One region of the Caldicoprobacter guelmensis genome, then DNA from elsewhere that is predicted to be linked to it. Evidence: riboswitches for the same ligand, from Rfam matches in the RefSeq annotation. Region 1 holds a riboswitch; the other holds the start of a gene.
What was found. A riboswitch is a leader RNA that binds a small molecule or an ion and turns the genes downstream of it on or off. The one in region 1 is predicted to bind thiamine pyrophosphate.
Positions count from the first base shown of each region.

Region 2: it holds a riboswitch for thiamine pyrophosphate, as region 1 does, so the genes downstream of both, thiT (energy-coupled thiamine transporter ThiT) here and thiS (sulfur carrier protein ThiS) in region 1, are expected to answer to the same signal.

Region 1 is NZ_JAFBDW010000003.1:215,640-223,583, reverse strand. Features, by position in the region: gene thiC (phosphomethylpyrimidine synthase ThiC) at 1-699, opposite strand, end outside; gene JOD02_RS05455 (thiamine phosphate synthase) at 1,037-2,083, opposite strand; gene thiF (sulfur carrier protein ThiS adenylyltransferase ThiF) at 2,080-2,697, opposite strand; gene thiH (2-iminoacetate synthase ThiH) at 2,859-3,962, opposite strand; gene JOD02_RS05440 (thiazole synthase) at 4,052-4,819, opposite strand; gene thiS (sulfur carrier protein ThiS) at 4,826-5,026, opposite strand; TPP riboswitch at 5,351-5,464, opposite strand; gene JOD02_RS05430 (DegV family protein) at 5,595-6,422, opposite strand; gene JOD02_RS05425 (efflux RND transporter periplasmic adaptor subunit) at 6,898-7,944, shown strand, end outside.
Region 2 is NZ_JAFBDW010000004.1:219,766-227,709, reverse strand. Features, by position in the region: gene JOD02_RS07180 (adenosylhomocysteinase) at 1-332, opposite strand, end outside; gene JOD02_RS07175 (hypothetical protein) at 590-883, shown strand; gene thiT (energy-coupled thiamine transporter ThiT) at 1,161-1,718, opposite strand; TPP riboswitch at 1,784-1,893, opposite strand; gene mgtE (magnesium transporter) at 2,041-3,384, opposite strand; gene JOD02_RS07160 (hypothetical protein) at 4,002-4,934, opposite strand; gene JOD02_RS07155 (SPL family radical SAM protein) at 5,132-6,112, opposite strand; gene JOD02_RS07150 (5'-methylthioadenosine/S-adenosylhomocysteine nucleosidase family protein) at 6,105-6,968, opposite strand; gene JOD02_RS07145 (endonuclease Q family protein) at 7,081-7,944, opposite strand, start outside.

The DNA of each region.
Region 1 (7,944 bases):
TATGCTTCCGGGTCTGAAGGCATCTCCCAGGCTTATGGTCACGTCGTATTTTGCAAATATGTCAAGTACATCGTCAAAGTATTCATAAAAAGGGTTTTCGTTGCCGGTAAGCTGCATCCACGAGAATATGATGGCTCCGCCTCGGGAGACGATGTTGGTGAGACGGGGATTGTTTTTAAAGCGGCGCACGGTGTCCCTGTTTACTCCTGCATGTATGGTCATGAAATCCACGCCGTCTTGGGCGTGCATTTCCACTATGTCTATAAATTCCTGCGCCGTTATATCGCCTATGTCCTTGTCATAATATCCTACAGCATCGTATATGGGTACCGTGCCTATCATGACGGGGGAGATCTCTATAAGCTTTTGCCTGAACTGCCGCGTTTTGCCGTAGGAGCTTAAATCCATGATGGATTCGGCTTTAAGCTCTATGGCCTTTTTTGCCTTTTCAATTTCAGCATTAAAATCGAAACAGTCACGGGAAATACCGATGTTGACGTTTATCTTTGTGCGCAGACCTTGGCCTATGCCTTCAGGGTTGAGGCTTTTGTGGTTTTTATTGGCGGGAATTACCACCTTGCCGCAGGCTATTAGTTCCATTATCTCATTGGCAGTTTTTCCTTCCTTTTGTGCTACTATTTCCATCTCTCTTGTGATGATGCCCTTTTTGGCAGCATCCATTTGTGTGGCATATTCCATCATAACCCATCTCCTTTTTTTATTTTTGTGGTTTGGGAAAAACTCATTTTTATTATCTAAACCATGTACGATATACGTAGCGTTTCAGCCCGTTCGACGGCTTTGTGCCGTCTTATAAGCCTTAATGGTTATCGAACAAACGCTTATTGGACGAATCCAGTAAATTGCTATCAAGGTAAAATGTTTATTCATGTTTAACTGTTTTGTATAGCCAACAACAGAGGCTATTTGGAAGCCAAATTTAATGAAAAAGATTAGATTATTTCTTGGCTTGATATCTGCAAGCATGTACAGGTGAAGTGCGCATGGGGTCTTTTAAGCTTATGCACCTTTGATTTTACCAGGTCAGACGCCTTCTAATGGATTCAATCTTGGCTTTTATATCGTCAGCCCCTACGATTTCGGTTACCATGGCTATGCACTTTGCTCCCGCTCTTTTGACTTCGAGAACGTTATGCTCCTTTATGCCGCCAATGGCCACAAAGGGTATGTCGATATTTTGTGCCACATATTCAAGATATTCAAGCCCTACCGGCTGGCATACGTCCTTCTTTGTAAATGTCCTATATATAGGACCGACGCCTATATAATCGGCTCCGCCGGCTACCGCTTTTTGGGCTTGTTCCGGGGAATGGGTGGACACCCCTATGATCATCCTTTCGCCCACTAGCTCTCTCACCTTTTCGACCGGTAGGTCGTCCTGGCCTATGTGTACACCGTCTGCACCTACCATCAAGGCCAGGTCGACGTGGTCGTTGACTATGAAAGTGACGCCGGCTTTTTGGGTCATCTCGCGTATTTGGAGGCATTCCCTGTATTTATCGATGAGCTTTTTGTCCTTTTCGCGGTACTGGATTATCTTTATCCCCGCTTCTATCATCTGAGCAACTACCTCTATGTTGGTCCTGCCACGGGAATATTCCTCGGCTGTGATGCAGTATATGTCGGTATCCAGCTTCTTTCTCTTTTTCAGTGCCCAGTCGGCCTCTATATATTCCTTTTCGAGGGTATAACACTCAAACCTTAACCTTTCGTATAGCTTTGAAAGCTGGTATTTGCCCACTAGTTTCAAGTTTTCCTCGATGACCCTTAGGGCTTCCTGGCACCTCTTAAAATTGGCGGAAATCATATCAAATAGGGTACTTCTGCCATCAACGTTGAGGCTACCGGATACCAGCAGGCCAATGTCGTCCGATGCATCTCGCTCTGAAATGCACTGTGGCAGGTACTCCGCCAAATTCTTTCTTATTTCGTGCCTCAACTTCTTGAGCTTTTCAGTCAAGCTGGCGTTGCTGTAGTAAAACCTGGCTATGTCCTCTAAAACCCTTATTCCCTCAGATGCCCTGTTGATGTTGGCGTCGATGATCCTGAAAAGGTCATTCACAGATTTCTCCCTCCTAGAATAAACTCCAGTACCGTATCTGCCTGTTTAGCTGCTGCTATGTTGACCCTGGGCGACAGTGGAGGAGCGTCTTTATCTACTTCTGAGTGCATATCCCCTACTATATACAGGGTGGAGTGAACCTTTTTTATCTTGATGTCATCGCTGTTGCCCCAGCCGGCCAGCCCTGAGGCTGCCACTACCAGTTTGCCGCTTGAACCGTAATGCTCCACTATCATCTTTTTGCAGTAAGGGTTGTCAAAGGCTTCAATGATGATGTCACAGTCATCAAATATTTCATGGATGTTCTCATGCGTAATCTTTTCCTGCAGCGTTTCTATCTCCACGTCTGGATTAATCCTCTGCAAGTTTAATTTAAGGGCTTCCACTTTGGGCATTCCTACCTGGTCGTAAAAGTAAAACTGCCTGTTCAAGTTAGAGAGCTCCACCTTGTCAAAGTCAACTATTTTGATCTTCTTTACTCCGCTTCTTACCAGGTTTAAGGCGCAGTTGGAGCCTAACCCCCCTGCACCGGCTATCCCTACCTTGATTTTCTGGAGCTTTTGAAGGTTTGCAGGGCCAATATATTTTACCAAGGCTTCTTCAAATTCATTCACGGCTGTACGACCATCCTTTCATGGGTATATTAAAATCAGATTTGCCTTTACAGCGTTGTTGAACTTAAACTCGATATCGGGATGGTACAGAGTTTTAGCAATTATCTTTATTGTCTGTCTTGTTAACACTACGAGTTTTGCTATGCTGAATAGGAACCTTTTTATATCGCCTGCCAGTCTTTGAATACCGGCTGAAATCCTTTGCTGTACAGCATATCCCTTATCTGCACCACACTCCTGGTGTCGGCTATGTCGAACTGACCATCACCTTTGTCCTCTATAGCATGACCGCCTACCTGGGTGGAAGAACCCGCTGAAAGCCTGGTGACTCCCAAGCCTATCAGGTTATCCCTGAGCTGTGGTCTTTCCCTGGTGGAGATGGTGATGCCGGCCCTTGGCAAAAACAGCCTTATGGCCAGCATGATTTGAACCAGGTCCTTGTCGCTAACAGTAAACTTGGGTGCAAAGTTCCCAAAGTGTGGCCTCAGGCGCGGTAGGGATACGCTTATCTCGACGTCAGGGTACTTATCCTGGAGATAGCTGGCATGCAATCCGGTGAAAAATGCATCTTTATGCCAGTCATTCAGGCCCAACAGAGCGCCTATGTTGACGCTGCGCATGGAAGCTATGCATGCTCTTTCGGGTGCATCCAGCCTGTATCTGTAATCCCTCTTGGGGCCTTTGATGTGCACTTCCATATACACTTCTTGGTCGTATGTCTCCTGGTACAGTGTGAGGCCATCAACTCCTGCTTCTATGAGCTCGGCGTACTCGGCGGTATCCAGAGGATACACCTCTATCGAGATGGAACTGAAGTAGTCCCTTAAAACCTTCACGCAATCCTTTATGTATGAGACCGGTGTATGCTTTCGGGACTCGCCAGTTAAAATGAGTATGTGTTTAAGCCCGGTGGAGGCTATGGCTTGGGCCTCCTTTCTCACCTCGTCCAGTGAAAGCTTTTTTCGAGCTATCTTATTTTTGCAGTTAAAGCCGCAGTAGGCACACTGGTTAACGCAATAATTGGAAAGGTAAAGGGGGGTATATAGGAGGATGGCTCTTCCAAAGTTCTTAAGTGTAAGCTGCCTTGCTTTGATAGCCATGGGTTCCAGGTATTCCTTGGCTTTGTCTGATAACAGGGCTAAAAAGTCAAGGGCATTAAGCTTTTCCTTGCTGAGTATTTTCATTATTTGGCTGTCGGTGACGCTGCTTAAAAAGTCGTTAAAATCGAAGCCCTTGTATTTGAGATACACGTCGTAAAAGCTCATATGCCTGCACCTCGGTTTCAACATAGTGGTTGTAAGGATTTTATTTCGGAGAGTTATAAGAGCCCATGTTCTAACATCTCAATCAAATTCTATCGTAGAAATCCAGTCAGAGGCGAAGAAGCTTCAGCAAATTCCTTAACTGCCCCCATCCCCGCCAGATAAGCCATTCTACCGCCTTTGACTGCTAGTGCAAACGCCTCAGCCATGGCGACCGGGTCATCAGCGGTGGCTATGGCGGTGTTGACCAGCACTGCTGCAGCGCCCAGCTCCATTGCTTCAGCGGCATGGGACGGCCGCCCCAAGCCGGCGTCCACTATCACGGGGAGGTCGATCTCGTCGATCATGATCTTTATGAGTTCCCGGGCTTTCAGCCCCTTGTTTGTACCAATTGGAGCGCCAAGGGGCATGACTGCCGCAGCACCCGCGTCCCTCAGCCTTCGTGCGGCTATTAAATCAGGGCTCATGTAGGGAAGGACTATGAAGCCTTCTTTTGCCAGTATTTCGGTGGCCTTTATGGTCTCGTAGTTGTCGGGGAGCAGGTATTTGTTGTCGTTGATCACTTCGATTTTTATCCAGTTGCTGCCGCAGGCTGCTCTTGCTATCCTTGCTATGCGCACCGCTTCTTCGGCATTTCTCGCTCCTGATGTGTTGGGCATTATGATACACCCTTTGGGTATGTAGTTGAGCATGTTTTCCTCAGGATAATCCAGGTTTATCCTCCTCAATGCAACGGTAACCACCTGTGCCCCCGAACGCTCTATCACCTGGGGGATAACCTTATGTGAATGGAACTTTCCTGTGCCTATGAAAAGCCTGCTGGAAAGCTCATGTCCAGCTATGACCAGTTTGTCATCCATGATGTATCAGCCTCCTCCAACGAATCTTAAAATTTCCAGGTTATCGTTTTCTTGCAGCACTATGTTCGGCCATTCTTCTGTTTTGACTATCCTATAGTTGTGCTCAACCACCACTTTTTGAGGGTCAAGGCCTTTGAGTTTTAAAAAGTCATATAGGCTCATCCCTTTGCTTACCGTGGTTTTTTGGCCATTTACTGTTATTATCATTTTATTCCTCCTCTCTCAAAAATTGGGTAAACTGTGCAACAAGAGTAAAATAACCCTGCCTTGTGATTTTAGAACTTTCTTTACGGTAAGTTAATTATATTTGTGTGTATGCCTCCTTTTGTTTGCAGGTTATTATATGTTTGCCTTATCGGCGACTCAAAGGCATTGGTTTGCTATTCTGCAGCCAAAGCCATCCTGTTTATCAAGTGTTTTATAAAATCTCATTTGAAATTTTAAGTTACGCGTGTTAACAGGGGGGAAAGGAGAGAGGGGCATTGAACTGAAAAAGCCTACCCCATAGGGTAGGCTTTTTGTCGAGGTGATTTATCCTCCACAACGCTTCCCTACGGTGGTACTAACCACATCAGGTTCGAAGGGTTAAGAGCAAGCTTTCTAAGCATGCCCTTTCTCAGCCTTTCGGCACCCCTAGCGTTGTTAGTCATCTATTCAGTTTTGAATAATTATACAACAAATGTTAGGGGATGTAAAGGACATTTTTTGGCTTTTTGGCACATATGGTGGTTTTAAGTTTCAGGACAACAAATATTCTACAACTGTTTTTTAAGGTTCAATACACATAACACACACCTAAAGCTTCCGGTCCAAGATGTGAACCGATTACAGGACCTATCTCTTGAATGTTAATTATGGCGTGGGGGTACCTCTCTTTAAGGATGGATTTTAGCTCATGAGCCTCTTTTAGGGCAAAAATCTGGCATATATTAATTATCGATACTTTTTTCGGTATATCCTCTATGATCTTTTCCATCGCTTTTTTCTTTCCACGGACTTTTGCTATAGCTTCTAATTTGCCGTCTATTAAAGCTATGATGGGTTTTACGTTTAAAAAAGAGCCTATTACCGCCTGAGCATTGGTAAGACGCCCGCCTCTTTTTAAATACTCAAGAGTCCCCACCGTTAGGCGGATTCCCATTCTCGTTTTTTGCTCTTCAATTTTTTCAACAATTTGACTTCTTGAAAACCCTTGTTTAACTAAATTTATAGCCATTTCCGTTAAAACCCGCAAATTGGCGACTGTAGTTTGGCTGTCAATGATGGAGATTTTGTCGCTGCCAATGAGATTTGCTGCGGTATTTGCGCTGTTGTATGTGCCGCTCAACTTAGAAGAGATGGTGAGGGCAATGACCTCCTTTCCCTTTTTTAAAGCAGACTCAAAGACCTCCTTAAAATCCCCGACTGATGGTTGAGACGTGGTGGGGAAATCAGAAGACCGGGCTAAACGAGAGAAAAAATCCTGAAACTCGCCTGGGAACCCCTCTTTTTCAGTTTTCCCTTCAAAACTGTAATATAAGGGAACGACGCTCATATCATGCTGCCTGACAAATTCTTTATCTATATAAGCAGTGCTGTCGGTGACAATATGAATTTGGTTCAAAGAGATCAACCCCTTTTCAAAAATAATTGTGTTAAGATTATAATACCAGATAATAATACCAGGTATAAATATATAATTTTTCTAAATACGTTTTTCAAGAACTAAATGGCAGTACTAAGTACAATACTTTTTGTGCAAAAGTAAAGTATGTATGTACCAATTTTTCCTTTTAATATTGTAAAACCTTAGTTCTCAAATCAAGGGTGCAGATTTTCAAGCATAGTTGGAATAATGCTCTTTTAGTGAAACTATTTAAGGATTTTCACAGCAGAAGAAAGAATGATTTTCTACGAATTGCCCCAAAAATGTGATAAAATATTTTCTATAATTGGGACTTACAAAATAGTCTAGAAATACTAAAGAAGTTCTGATATACATTTGGATGGTAATTTGTAAGGACCAACAGCATGATTTGCCTTTAAGGTGACATGTATGGATATAATAGATATAGCTTATCAGTGAAAGGGGTATAGGCATGAAAATAAGGGGCATCAAATTGGTTGTATGCTTGTTGGCATTAACTCTTTTAGCAGTATTTGTATCAGGCTGTTCAGCGCTTGGAGGCCTTAGCAAAGAGCCGCAGGGTGAGCAGCAGACGGCTGAATCGCAAAAAGTGCCGGTTGAAGTGGCAACCGCTGGTGTGGATGCCATTCAAAATGAAAAAGAGTTTTCAGGAATTTTAAAGCCCATAAATGAAGCTATGGTCATCCCCCAGATACCGGCCAAGGTATCCAAGGTACATGTGAAAGTGGGGCAGCAGGTAAAAGAGGGGGATGTGCTTATAGAGCTGGAGGCCGGCGATGTTGAAAGGCAAATTGCTCAGGCACAGGCGGCATATGAGGCCTCAAAAGCTTCGGTGGAACTGTCAAAAAGGAAGCTGCAAGACCTTGAGTCCCAGAAGAACAGGCTTCAAGCTGAAATTGGTAAGTTAGATAAGCAGATTGAGGGGCTTACTAAGTCGCTGAATGAGGCCAGGCAGGCCATTGAACCGGAGATTGCTAAACTTCAAGAGATGCGCCAAAAAGGCGTCATTTCAGATGAGCAGTTTGAGGAACAGAAGGCTAGGCTAGAGGAGCAGCTAAAAACGCTGCAGGATGGATTGGATAAGCTGCTTCAACAAAAAGCGGCGTTGGAGAAGAGCAAATTGGAGCTGGAAAGCGCTATAAAGTCCCTGCCATATGACAGCAACACGCTGGACGCACAGCTCAATCAAGCCAAGGTTGCTCTGGATACTGCCAAAAGCGCGGCCGATAAGCTGAAGCTCTTCTCGCCAATAGATGGTGTGGTAAGCAGCTTAAGCGTACAGCCTGGTCAGATGGCTACACAGACATCACCACCGGTTACTGTTATAGATACGAGTGCTTTGGTACTTGATATACGCTTATCCGAATTTGATGTAGCGAAGGTACAGCCGGGGCAAAGGGTGAAGGTATATGTCGAAGCAATGGGTTCTCAACCGGTAGAAGGCGTGATTGAGTGGGTGAGTCCATCTACCGATCTCAGGAGTCAGGCTTACCCGGCA
Region 2 (7,944 bases), on a different contig from region 1:
CTTAAGTGCTCTCTATATTCCTCTTCGGTAGCGCCGTGCCATGCATGAACTGTAAGCCCGGCTTTTACCAGCGCTGCCGCCACAGCATCCTGTGTGGACAGTGGGTTGCTCCCCGTCACGGCAACTTCTGCTCCTCCTGCTGCCAAAACGAGGCACAGGTAAGCCGTTTTAGCCTCCAAATGTATCGATACCGCAATTTTCTTGCCTCTAAAAGGTTTCGTGTCGGCAAACTCCTTTTCCAGCTGGTTAAGCAAAGGCATGTAGCGCCTAACCCACTCAATTCTTCTTTGTCCTTCATCCGCCAGAGTTATATCCCTAATAGTGCTGGCCATAAAAAAGTGCCTCCCCTTATTGATTTCAGCAAATACAATATAACCATATTTTAGCACATTGTCACAAAAAAGTATTGTTAAATTCTAAACTTATGACAATCCTTACCCCTTTTATCGGTTTTATGGGCGTGCTATAATTAATATAGCATCCCGTTTGCCGCTGCACTATATCTACAACACATATTTGCATATATATTATACCGTATTCCTTAGCGTTTTACTTCAACGGGAGTAAAAACGTATAAGGAGGAGTGGATATGGGGGCCCAGTATGTAAAGGAGTTTAACGCCGATTTAGGGGAACTTTCATTACTCGCAGGCGGCAAACACTGGAAGAGATTTCATGCCAGCAAAATAATCAAATTTCAACGCACCAGCGGTATAAAAAAAGTACTATTTTTCTCCAAGCCAGTTGAAAGGATAGAGGTTTACGTTCAAGGAGAAGATGCTCCTTACATCATCGAAAAAGGCGTAGTAAAAGATGATTTCCAGTGGATCGTCGACGTGCTTAAGAGGTTTGCAGAGAAGAACAAGGTGCCATTCAACGAGTAAAGTCCAGGTTAAACACCTGGACTTTATGTTTTACTCTGTAATTTTTATTAAACCTCATTAGTGACGTCCTCACCTCAATGAATTGAGGGACATCCTCAAGCAGATGCACACAGAGGTTTATCCTCCTAAATATTTTTCAACACTTTATGACTTTATGATAGGTGAACGCATATTTTTTATTCTCATTTTTTTATTATCATCAAATTACCACATACTATTCTAGGAACTTCTCTGGTATAATCTCATTTGCGGTGGGGTATTTTTTCATCCCTATACGTCATGTGGTATAACCGCTAGATGAACCTGTATTCATATAGAGGTGGGGTTTTATAGCCTTGCATAGAAGTCCTACAATTACCATGGAAATTATAAGCTCGGGAAGCAGGTAAGAGCCATTGTAGATTATTGAGTATACCCATGGGCTTTGCCCTTCTGGGGCATAGCTTGCAAACACCACTACTCCAGATATGACATGGCATATGAATCTTCCTAGTACCCCCATAAACACGCCGGCCATCACGCCAACCATACCCTTGTGCCTCAGCACGCCTGCCAAGCCAAGGCAACCAAAGGCTATAACGTAATCAAACAGTATGGACACTATATGGAAGCTATATTTTTTCCCCAGGATAAACTGCAGAATTCCATAAACCATACCGGCCAAGAGCCCTCTAGGAGTACCCCACCTCAAGGCAAAGATAAATATGGGTATCATCGAACCTGCCGTGACAGAACCACCCTGTGGCATCTCAAATAGTACGACATAGCTTAATACCTGCGCCAGAGCTATCATAACCCCGGCTTCCACCAGCATCCTGGTGTTACTTCTTTGCATATTACCATCTCCTCCCTTTTACGGGGAGAAAAAAAGACTACATGCCAAACCATAGGGCACGTAGTCCCCTTCCACAATTCGTTCCCTACGCTGGCATTACCCAGGTCAGGTTCAGCGGGTCGGAGTCACACAACTCCCTCTCAGCCGAATTGCTTCAGCTCCCCGTTTGATATTGAATTTTCTTGCCTATGATAATAACACTCTATATGAATTGTTGTCAATATTATGATTATCTCATTATCCACAGCCCATCCACAACTTATAATTGAGGAGTATACCCAAACATACATATACAGGCTACCATTATCTTGCGCTCAATTCTCTACACATTTATATGCAATATCCAAACCGCTAAAGTAAAGTATATTGTAAGGGAAATAGCGTCGGCAATGGTGGTGATCAAGGGACTAGCCATAACGGTAGGATCCACCCCTACCTTATCAGCAATCATTGGCAGCACCCCACCAATAATTTTAGCAATTATAACGACAAACACCAAAGTAAGGGATATTGTTATTGCAATACTAAAGCTATAGCCTTCAATAAAATATACCCTCAGGAAGTTAATCAAAGCCAACGCCAACCCAGCCAATGTACCAATCTGCATCTCTTTCCATATAACCTTTAGGATATCCCTAAACTCCAGTTCCCCCAGGACAAGGCTTCGTATCACCGTAGTCGAAGACTGTGACCCGGCATTGCCGGCAGTATCCATGAGCATCGGTATAAAGGCAGCCAAAGCCACCACTGCTTCCAATGCCACCTCGTACTTTCGTATTATATACCCACTGACAGTGGCAGAAATCATCAATATAAGCAGCCATAATAGCCTTTTGCGCGCTATCATAAACGGTGTAGCATCCAGGTATTCCTCCTCTGTAGGCTGAATGGCAGCCATGCGCTGAATATCTTCTGTGGTTTCTTCCTCAATTACGTCCACGATATCATCTATGGTGATTATACCGACAAGCCTCTTTTCCTGGTCCACTACCGGCACAGCCAAAAGGTCGTATTTCTTAAACACCTCAGCAACTTCTTCCTGGTCGTCATAGGTATCAACATATATCACATCTTTCTTCATTATATCTTCAACCTTGGTATCTGGAGAGGCCAAAACCAGGTCCTTTAAAGAGACTATACCTTCCAGCTTGCGCCGGGCATCGGTGACATAACAGGTATAGATTATTTCCCTGTCCCGACCGACTCTGCGAATCTTATCCAAAGCCTCAGCTACCGTCATCTCCTTCTTAAGGTCAACAAACTCAATGGTCATCAAGCTGCCAGCCGAATTCTCGGGATACTGCAAAAATTGATTGATCAGCTTGCGCTCGGCTTCAGATGTATTCCTCAGTATCCTCTTGACCACATTAGCCGGCATCTCTTCCAGGAAGTCGATCTTATCGTCAAAAAACAGGTCGTTTACAATCTCACTAAGCTCATTTTCATCTATCATCATGGATATTTCGCCTTGACGTTCAGAAGAAAGATAAGAAAAAACGTCGGCTGCTATCTCCTTGGGCAGCAACCTAAACAAAATAATGGCGTTTTTGGTATCCAGCTCATCGACAATCTCGGCTATGTCTTGTATCTGCATATTCTTTATCTTTTCTTTAAGCTCACTATACCTCTTTTGGCTGATCAGTTGCTTGATGTCATCGATAGCCATACCATTACCTCCTTTACGCTATATGATTTTGAAAGCACAATTAACCATCAAAGCTGTCCCATTTGAAGGCTATCCTTACTCTTCCCCATCTACTGCCTCGTGTTTTCCATTCATAAAGCCCCAACTTGATTCACAAACTTATTATTCCTAACATTTTCAAAACCATATAGCTCGGTAGGCAACGTATGGCCGCGACAATGGCGAAAAGCCTTCAATGCCAAAGTATGTTTAATTTTTAATTAAATGGAAAACAGAGGCAGTAGAACGCACCACCCCCTTATTTTCTATGTCATTAATACTCTTAGGTAAACTACTAGGGCCGGCGTCCATTCTACCACCTCCGCAATGCATCAAAATTTGTAAACTTTACGCGAATAGAATAACACATACCTGTCAAAAATTCAAACATAAATTTTAAAATGCCAAATAAGAAAGCGGGCTGAGTTTTGAAAATCAGGCCCGCTTATGCAACAAGCATTATCACATATACACAGTGACATTTTCACCACAGGAAGACACTCCTGAAAAACAGGAGGTCAAACTGTCTAATTCCATTTATTATCGGCCATAAAAACCTCGAAATCCTCGGAATTTCATTATATAAGCAATTACCCATATTACTCGCAGCAGCTACAGCAACACACTATGTATCTCTTTACCACCTCGTCAATTTCTCGCTCGTCATTGGAAGGTGCCTTTACATCGCCGATGAGCTCCCATTCTTCAATATGAGACAGCGTATTGCCAGGCTCAACAAGGGTCATAGGCGACAAAGTCTCCATCTCAAGCATGAAATCAGTAGTATAAGTCTCATACGAAACGCCAAAATCAGGATACTTTTTGCCCATCTGGTGCACAAACCGCTTGATAAACAAATTGCCGTGGTTGAAATATGCCGCCCAGCCATCTTCATTGTTTATACCAAACTTAAAGGGATGTTTGGTGCCAGGGTCCTGCTGCAATACGATATACTTATCTCCCCAGTATACCCTATGGTCGTTCATTTTGGAATAGGGCCACAGCGCAACAACACGATTGCCCAAAAGACCGGTATCCCTCTGAGGCTGGGGTACCACCTCTTTACCGCCGGGTGCCATGACAGTCAAGGCCCATGCAGCAAACTCCACAGGCCATGCATTCCTGTTTGTCAGGCGATGGACTATCCTTACCCTGTCGCAGCAGGATGCCAAAGTGATCTCCATCTCCTTTTCGATCTGCACCCATGGCTCCACCTTTTGTTTGACTTTTACGCCGCTTTCGATCTCCTGCCACTCCACCGGCTGGTCATCGGGTACATAGGTACGGGGGTTGTTTTCAGGGCTGTGCCACAGCCTGTGTCCACCCTTTATCTTCCATACCCCTCCTACAGGCTCCAAAACCGGCTGTGACGCCTGAGGTGCCTCACACAGCTCATTTTCCCTGCCTACAAAACCAAACCTTATAATCCTAGGCCCCACATCGACCGTCACTAACAGGTCAACCGTCCCGTTGGAAATCTCGACGCACCTGCCAAACTCCCTGTAGCTCACCTCTTTAACTGTAACAGGCATAACTTGACTCACTCTCCTTTCTGAATTTTTGGTATTGGTTTTTAAAAGGCCACATATGGCTTTTTACAATGATATTAAATTCTTCACAAACAGTTGAAAATCCTGCTACAGCGAACTCTTAAATTTGATTTCACACCAAACTCTATTTGCAGAATGCTTGTTGAAAAGTAAATTAACAGCCTGCGCTACAACATTCCTCACCCATATATCTTTCCCTCTGGCAAATACCTTTTAAGGCCCTGATAAAAAAAGTCCCTGAGCTCCTTCTCATCTTCATACGTCACGACTTCCCCCTCACAGCATACCATGGGAAAAGCAAATACATCGGTATCGTTCCTCATCCTGCTAATTCTCTTGAAGTGCTCCTTGCTCATGCGGAAGACCCCTATGTTGGCATCAAAAATCTTTTCCGCCGGGAGTATGCTGAAAACCTCATCCAAAAACTCATTATATACATGTTGCCAGCTGTATACCTTGAGCAATGGTTCAAAACACAACCTCACCTGCCATCCGTCTTGCAGGGCAGCTTTTATAGCCGTCAGCCTGGTCTTCAAAGGAGGGGCCAGCCTCTCATAGCGCCGTGCAACCTCACCGGGCGACAGTGACCATGCCAGTATCACCTGCTCTGCCGGTTTCAGGTGGGCAATGGCGCTGTAATTGGCGCTCTTGGTCCTCAGCTCGATGACCAGGTCCTGCCTGGTAGCTGCAAACTCTATCCAGCGTGAAGCATAAGGAACAATCCCTTCCAAAGCCAGCAGGTCGGTATCATATGAAGGACACAGGTACAAAGGCCCGCTCTCAAGCTTTCTATCCACAGCCTTGAAAAAATCTTCTATGTTTACGAAAATTACAATGTTGGCTGAAGGGTAAAGCCCCTGCAAATAACAGTAATCGCAATCATAGATGCAGTTCAAAACTGGCGATGTGTAGTAAAAGTTTGGGTGTCCGAAATCCTCGCACACCTCGGGACCGGGGTACAGAAACGGCTCCTGCTTGACAGCTAGTATAAGCTTGGGTGAAGCCTTTTGGCGCCGGAAGTTTTGATGTGGCCTGTTGAATACATCCTTGTAGTGCCGTATCGCCACCCTTATGGACCGAGGAAAACGGCTCAAGACGTGCTGTGTCACAGGATAGGCTGTAGCGCCTTCCTCTATATATATGTGGGAAAATTTACTCATAAAGGAGCAACCTCCTGATCTTCTCAAGCGCCTTTCTTCCCTCAGCCTTGACCTTTACCTCTGTTCTAGCAAATTCAGAGAGGTCAGGGAGCGACCTACCGGTCCTGAGCTTATACCTCCTCGCCATATCCATAAGCTGGTGGCTCTGCGTCACCGTAAGCCGCAGGCTTTGCTTAACTTGACCCAGCTGAAGGCGCTCATCCGGCGTCAGCACATCGCTTTCCACCCTGCATACCTTTTGAACCTGCTTTAAAAGCTCGTCCATCGCCTCCAGCGCCCCAGTTATACACTGGGTAACACGCTGGCCATTAAAATCTACTACATCCAGATGATCCCCCACCACCTTTACAATGTATATCTGGTGTGGAGCCAAAAAGCGGGATGCAGCCTGAAAAAAACCTGATGCCTCCATATCCACCAGATTAGCCTGCAGCTCTACTCGACTACTTAAAACGTCCTCCCGCCTTACCACTTGGTTACATGTTTCGACACTTCCCTCTTCAAAAGGGTGCTGTATTAGAATATCAGGGAAATATTGCTTGCCGGTCTCGTGGTCTATGACCTTATATATGAGGACCGACGTTCCAATCGGATACCGCTGGTCCACTGCGCCACATACCCCTATATTGATAACAGCCAGGCTTTCCTCCTCTTTAGCTTCTTCATGCTTCATGTTTTGAGCAAGCAAGTAAGCGGTAGCCATTGCTGAAGCTAGCTTGCCCACGCCGCTCACTATGAGAACCATATTATCTGCCCTGTAAAGCGGAAAATGCCTGCATGCCTCATCTCGCTTAAGACCATATTTTTTTATAATAGGGCTGGCTTCATACGGCAAAGCGGTCACAACGTATATCATACAACATTTCCTTTCGGTTTTGAGTTGGTATTATCCCAATTCACGCGTTTAACCGGCCTATTAAAAATTTTAGCGCATGGCATCATGGATAATCACGCTTATTTTATCCTACCTAGTCCAAAACTTTCCCGTATATACCTCCGCCTCCATGGGCTATGGTCAAGCGCCCCTGACGCCCTTTTATTATCAGGTCAACAATTGTTTGCGGAACCACCCTAGCCAGGTCTTCCGGTTCAACCCTGTGAAGGATGTTCATTTCTGTGCCAAATGCAGCAAGCAGCCTGTCTATGGTCTTCGGTCCCACGCCGGGTAAAAAATTAAGTGGCACTTGATAATAATAGGGAGGACGTTTACTATCTAATGGCTTTTTGCCAAACCCGTCTTTCACATCATCCGGGCTGACATCTCGATTCTTGATGACCTCTATCCGGTCTCTGACCCCCACAACTACCCTGTGTACGGGGTCATTGGGACATTCAAGCACTGGTGGCGGTAGGTCGGTAATCTCCTTACACTGCAGGCAAAATGTTCTGTGGTACTTCCCCAGCTTGGGGTCAAGGCCGTAATTTGCCACTATGCTCCTGCCGTCCTGCCCTTTTAGGGCTTTAAGCACCTCCTCATAGTTCAAAGCAGCCAGCCTCATAACGTTGTACTCCCTACCCATATTGATCAATGAATGAGCATCCGAGTTACTGGTAAAGGCCTTATCATCAAGCTCGGAAAGCAAACTGGCCATGTAGGTATCGGCGCTCAACCCCAGCTCTATAGCAGGAATTTTGGCAAAGGAACTCTCATCAAAAACGGTGTGCATGCTATGGGTACAACTGCCGTAAAAGCTCTTGTGGGGCGTAAATGCATGTGCCGGCATATAAAACCCGCCCAGCCAATCCACTATATCGAAAAGCTGCTGACCTGACAGCCTACTCATGGTGGAATTCTCCATCAAACTGGGCATATAGCCCTCCATTATGCGAGA